2 regions of the Streptococcus fryi genome follow, and region 2 is predicted to be linked to the other one. Evidence: predicted binding sites of a transcription regulator. Region 2 holds the regulator's gene; the other holds the start of a gene.
What was found. Region 2 encodes CtsR, which represses protease genes until heat stress. Its sites were predicted from a motif close to TTGGTCAAAAAAGGTCAAANA; they were not measured.

Region 1 (3,424 bases), on a different contig from region 2:
CACCTCTTGAATAGCTGATATTTCCTGAGCCATCAATTGATTTTGTAAAGCAATCGTCGGTACAGAAACAATCACTTTTTGATGTCTTGTCTTAGCTAATAAAGTCAGAAGGTAAGCATAGGTCTTTCCAATACCTGTCTGAGCCTGTAAAAAACTGACCGTATCCTGTTCAAATGCTTGCGCCAACAAATCCGCAAATCTCATCTGCTTAGGTCGTTGTTCCAATTCAAGAAGAGCAAGATTAACTCCAAAATCATCAGCAAATGCTCGTTCTTTTAGTAGAGGTTTCTCTCCCTTGACAATAATACCATCTGCCTCAAGAACAGTCGTCCCCAGCATGACTGGAGCCTTATCTAAGACCTCCTCAATCACCAATCTCGTTTCAAATAATAAACTATCCGCAAAAACAAGGATTTTTTCTAATAATTGACGGGGTAGAGTCGCTATTTTTTCTTGCAATTTTAAGAATAATTGCGCTGTGGCATAGGCATCAGAAATAGCGGTATGGGCTTCTTCAAGCTGCAAGCCCAAAACCTTACTTAAAGTTGGTAAATTATACTTTTCAAGAGTTGGAAAAAAGATTTGTGCCAACTCAACAGTATCAACCCTTGGTGTATGTAAATCATAACCTTCAAAAAAGAGATGCTCTGCTAACAGATTAGCATCAAATCGCACATTGTGGGCGACAAATACAGCATCCTCTATCAATTCAAAAATTTCTCTAGCAACCTGAGCAAAATCAGGTGCTTTAGACAAGCGTTCATCCGTTAAGCCTGTCAAATGCTTAATGTGGCTATCTAAAGGCTCATAAGGATTCACATCTGTTTCATAAACCCTTGTGATGCGTCCTCCCTCGATAATCACTATGCCTACTTGAATAATACTGGCATTTCGACCCGGATTAGTTGCCTCTAAATCAACCACTGCATATTTTCTTGGTTTCAATCTGTCACTCATAGTCTCTATTATATCACAGCTGAAGATTGCTACCAAGTCATATCAAATGAAGATCACTAATAGCAAAAAGAAGTTGAGTACAATCCCCAACTTCTTGTTTATCAATAATACTTTGGCAAGCGCATCTGCAACGATTGAAGCCTGTTACTTCTATCAATATGCTACTTATTTTAAATCATTGTTTTCCATGATTTCATCAATGAAACCATATTTCAATGTCTCCTCAGCAGACATCCAACGGTCACGTTCAGCATCTGCATGAATCTTCTTGATTGTTTGACCTGAGTTTTTAGCCAAAATACGCTCTAAATTGTTACGTGTCTTAAGTAAGTGTTCTGCTGCAATCGCCATATCTGATTGTTGCGTACCACTACCAGTTCCACCCATTGGTTGATGAATCATGTACTCAGCATTCGGTAACATAAAACGTTTACCCTTAGCACCGCTTGAAGCAATAACAGTACCCATGCTAGCTGCCATCCCCATAACAATTGTTTGGACATCTGCCTTGATAAAGTTCATGGTATCAACAATGGCAAGACCAGCCGACACAGAACCTCCAGGTGTGTTCACATACAAGTAAATGTCTTTGGTGTGATCTTGAGCGTCCAAGAAAAGCAACTGCGCAATAACAGAGTTTGCCATATTGTCCTCAACTGGACCCGTCAACATGATAATACGGTCCTTCAAAAGACGTGAGTAAATATCGTAAGAACGCTCGCCTCGTGATGTTTGTTCAATAACTACTGGAATCATAACTTCTCCCTCATATTTATAAAATCGTAATCTTATTATACCTCATTGGTCAAATAAGGTCAAACAAAAACCTTTTTCTTTGTACTGGTTATATTATTGGTCAATCAAATACCTCGTAAGTATTATTTGGGACAAAGAAAACATGAAAAGAGAGGCAGGGAATATAAACCCAAACCTCCATTTCTTGTCATTATTTTGTACCGAAAAGGCGATCTCCTGCATCTCCTAAACCTGGAACAATATAGCCATTTTCATTTAAACGTTCATCGAGAGCTGCCGTGTAGATATCAACATCCGGATGGGCTTCTTGAAGGAGTTTGACACCTTCTGGTGCAGCAACTAAGCAGACAAATTTGATATTGGCAGCACCACGTTTTTTCAAGGAGTCAATCGCTAAAACAGCTGAACCACCTGTCGCAAGCATTGGGTCAACCAAGAAAATTTGACGTTGGTCAATATCCTCTGGTAATTTAACCAAATACTCAACAGGTTGGAGGGTTTCTTCATCACGGTACATACCGATGTGACCAACTTTTGCAGCTGGAACAAGGCTCAACAAACCGTCAACCATACCAACACCTGCACGAAGAATCGGAACAATCGCTAATTTTTTACCAGCTACTTGTTTTTGTACTGTTGTTGTAATAGGTGTCTCGATTTCCACATCTTCAAGCGGTAAATCTCTAGAAACTTCATAACCCATCAACATGGCAATCTCATTAACTAACTCACGGAAGTCTTTAGTTGACGTTGTCTTACGACGAAGAATAGACAACTTATGCTGAATAAGCGGGTGTGAAATAACTTGAAATTTTCCCATGATTTTAAACCACCTTCTATTTTTTACTTTCTCCCCATTATATCTCATAATGAATAGTCCGTCAAATGATAACCTGATCACTATGTCCTTTCACTATAAAATCACGACACAGCTCTCAGTTAAGTTTTCTCTGACCAGACACAACCCCTTAAAAACTTTTTCTCTGTTGTCAACGGGTTAGTCAAAAACTAAAGCTAACAAATCTTGACCTTGTCACTTGTAAAACCGTGCATTTCAGTCTAAAATAGTAGTATGATTACTATTGAACAAACATTATCCATTTTAAAACAAGACAATAATTTTAGAACCATTGCCTTAAATGATGAGCTATTTTATAACTGGCACGGTGAAACCTTCCAAAATATTAGTTATAATAGCAAAACAGCCGACTTTCAAACCCTCTTTTTTGTTAAAGGCCTGAGTTTCAAAGAAGAATTCCTCAAGGAAGCCGTTCAGCAAGGTCTACGTTTTTACGTTGCTGAGAGAGATTATCATGTTGGCATCCCTGTTATTATTGTCAATGACATCAAACAAGCCATGAGTTTAATTGCTATGGCTTTCTACGGATATCCTCAAAACAAGTTAAAACTCCTAGCCTTTACAGGTACTAAGGGCAAAACAACAGCAGCCTACTACGCCTACACTATTTTAAAACAAGGCCACAAACCTGCCATGTTATCTACTATGAATACAACACTTGATGGCAAAACTTTTTTCAAATCAACTTTAACCACACCAGAAAGTCTTGATTTGTTTGAAATGATGGCTACTGCTGTTGATAATGGTATGACACATCTTATCATGGAGGTCTCTAGCCAAGCTTATTTGACCAAGCGTGTTTATGGACTAACCTTTGATGTTGGTATTTTTCTGAATATTAGTCCTGACCAC
Region 2 (3,424 bases):
CCATCACGAATACCTTTTAAAATAGCTATTGCATCATCTATATTAGGTTCTTCTACTAAAATCTTAGCAAAACGACGGGATAAAGCAGCATCTTTTTCAATATGCTTTTGATATTCATCCTGAGTTGTCGCTCCAACCATACGCAAACTACCACGAGCGAGAGCTGGTTTTAAAATATTGGCAGCATCTAAGGTACTATCAATACCACTACCAGAACCCATAATCGTATGCAACTCGTCCACAAAGAGAATAATCTTGCCGTCTTCTTCAATGTCAGCAATAATCTGGTTCATGCGTTCTTCAAAATCACCTCTAAAACGAGTCCCAGCGACGACACTCATCATGTCTAATTCTAGAACACGCATATCCGCTAATTCATAAGGTATCATCCCTGAATGAATGCGCTGTGCCAAACCATAGGCAAGAGCCGTTTTACCAACACCTGCTTCACCCACGAGGACTGGATTGTTCTTGGTCTTACGACTAAGGACTTGAACCATGCGACTGATTTCCTTATCTCGTCCAACGACTGGCTCCAATTTACCTAGTCGCGCCATCTCACTCAAATCCCTTGTAAACTCTGATAATTCACCAACCGTTGTTGGTGGCTTCATCATGTCTGAGAAGTTACTCCCTTTTGGTTTTTTCGGACGACGTAATTCTAACACTGTCTTAATCTGCTCTTTCGTAAAACCTGCTTGACGCTCGACTGCCTTACGCAAATCAGATAGACGTGGTTGACTATCACCGCTTTCTTTACCCTTGAAGCCTGCCATTTCCAGCAAACGATTTGAGAGAATATCCAATTGTTGAAGCATCGCTAGAAGCACATGCTCTGTTCCAATCTCATCTGCTGAAACAACCTGACAAATCATTTCTGCCAAACTTAAGACTTCCTGTAAAGCACGTGAATGAGATTTTATATCGATTTTTGGTTTTGTTTTTGGAGACTTATCTAACAGCAAAATAGCTGCCGCCTCATACTCCTCAACTGGAATAGACGGTTCAAATTCTAAGAAGGCTAAACCTGCAACAGACTCCTGAACATCAACCATGGCCAACAAAACATGCCATGTCTCTAAATATAAACTATCAAAACGCGCAGCTTGAAACTGGGCTACGCGAAAAACTTCTTGCATCTTATAGGAAAATGTCATTTTACTTATTCCTCATTATTCATCAAATAGGTACGAGAGTGAGTACACTATTCTCACTACTCTCTTGTTCGTCGTTCAGAGACCTCGTTTTTTTTATCACGGCCTTAATCGAACCCCTTACGGTCAATACGTTGCAGTAATTTGCGTAATAAACGCGCTCTAATCCGAGAGGATTCAGGACCTAGAACATCATCTTCCGCACTGGCTAAAATAATATTACCTTCACGCTCTGTTAAAATCCCCTCGTCAAACAACAACTGAACCAAATCGCCAAAAACTGGCCAACTAATCTGGTCACCAATACTTGCTACTAACTCGTTTAGTAAATGATGTTTGTTTGAAAATTCAACCTTGGCAATTCGGATATAGCCACCACCACCACGCTTACTTTCAACCACATAGCCACGACTCTCAGTGAAGCGCGTCTTAATCACATAGTTAATCTGACTAGGCACAACTTGGAAAAATTCTGCGAGATGGCTTCTTTTCAACTCTGCAACACCAGATTGAAGCAAGAGGCGTTTGATATATTCTTCGATACTATCAGATGTATTTTTGGGCTCCATAGCCATCCTCCTTTCCCAAGGTTCAACCTTAGATAAAAACCAATTTAAAATATATGATTATGACTGATTTGACCATTCTTGACTATTATAGCAAGATAAGCATTCTTTATCAAGTCAGAGAGTGTAGAGCAACAACAAAACCCAAACCATTCAAAAAGAGTTCCCATAATCTCCAAGGTTTGATTGATGAAATGTAGCAGCAAACGCGGCCACATCTGCCAATCAACGACCATCAAGAAAGGTTATGGCGAACTCTATCATAATCTTAATCCACAAAACTTCTTGCTTAACTCGTGATCAAGATATTGCCCAAAGCAACATCTGTTGATAACGAATGAACGCATCGGACATCGGAATAAGTTAGCAATTTTTGATATCTAATTGAAAATAAAGACTAGTCGTGAAACAGAAAACACACTACTCAGAAGACTCAATCGGCTCTTCTTCATTAGCAGGCTCCTCAGAAACTTCCTCAGGTTTAGCTGGCTCTTTTTTATCATCTTTAACATCAGTCGATTTTTTTTCTTCATTCGCAACTGGAACAACTGGCTTTTTCTCACTGGATGACAATTGATTACCTAATATTCTATTCCAAGCTTTCTGATAATCACTCTCTGTACCTCCCATGGCAAACTTATAGGTAGTAAATCCTGGTCCATTAACTGCCCAGTAGCTGGTTGTTGTTTCACCATTGATACTGTAGGTTTTGCCATTGTAAGTAAAGCTACCTGGTTTGAGTCCAGTTGATTTTAAGACTGTACTACTAATTACACTACTGTCCAAATTGAATCGCTCACCAATACCAAAAATCGATGGGTCTGCCTGATGAATGGCGTTGATCAAATGTGCCATATAATTGGCATTATTGTTAAAACCTGTTAATTCTCTCAAGGAAGCATTATCGTCATGACCTGCCCAAGAGCCCAAAGATACTGTTGGCGTCGCTAACATGAGCCACGCATCAGAATAGTTGTTAGTCGTTCCTGTCTTACCTATCCAATCAGCTCCAGCCAACTGACCATTCAGAGCCGATAGGCGACTACGGAAAGAAGTTGTTAAACCTGAAGTTAAAGGCCCTCTCAACATCTGTTGCATAATTGTTGCAGTCGCTGGGCTAAAAATTTGTTTACCTTGTGCTTCGTGCTGGTATATCACATTGCCTTGACTATCCGTAATTTGAGATACCATATGTCTAGGCATATAATAACCATTGTTAGCAATCATCTGATAGGCACTCGTTTGTTGCGCAACCGAAACCTCTAAGCCACCACCAAGCGGCAGACTTTCGATATTATAATCCGGAATCTCATAGCCTAACTGACTCATATAACCATAGACATCAACACCTTTTTGACGAAGGACTTGATAAGTCCAGAATGCTGGGATATTCCAAGACATATCCAAAGCTTCTTGGAGAGTAATCATTGTCGTTCCTTCATGGTCAACGTGCATGATTTTTTGCCCGCTCGAAAAAGTCGTTGGATAGTTTGACAAGAGACTAGCACTTCCCATCAAACCTTGGTCAATCGCAATGCCATAAAAGATAGGTTTTGTACTAGAGCCTGTTGAGCGCTTGGTATCAAAGGCATGGTTATTTTGATTGAGCTGATAGTTACGGCCACCAATGAAACCTAGGACAGCACCTGTTTTATTGTCCATGAGGACATTGCCCATCTCCACATAACCTGTACCGTCATCTAA

Region 1: ACVRZH_RS02415 (ATP-dependent Clp protease proteolytic subunit) is a predicted target of CtsR. The motif match lies at 1,759-1,779, and genes of this name have one in related genera.

The regions. Positions count from the first base shown of each region.
Region 1 covers NZ_JBRUGW010000005.1:15,422-18,845, forward strand. Annotated here, with positions in the region: gene ACVRZH_RS02410 (bifunctional DnaQ family exonuclease/ATP-dependent helicase) at 1-957, opposite strand, end outside; gene ACVRZH_RS02415 (ATP-dependent Clp protease proteolytic subunit) at 1,123-1,713, opposite strand; gene upp (uracil phosphoribosyltransferase) at 1,904-2,533, opposite strand; gene ACVRZH_RS02425 (UDP-N-acetylmuramoyl-L-alanyl-D-glutamate--L-lysine ligase) at 2,786-3,424, shown strand, end outside.
Region 2 covers NZ_JBRUGW010000002.1:96,070-99,493, reverse strand. Annotated here, with positions in the region: gene ACVRZH_RS01390 (ATP-dependent Clp protease ATP-binding subunit) at 1-1,157, opposite strand, end outside; gene ACVRZH_RS01385 (CtsR family transcriptional regulator) at 1,262-1,723, opposite strand; gene pbp1b (penicillin-binding protein PBP1B) at 2,141-3,424, opposite strand, start outside.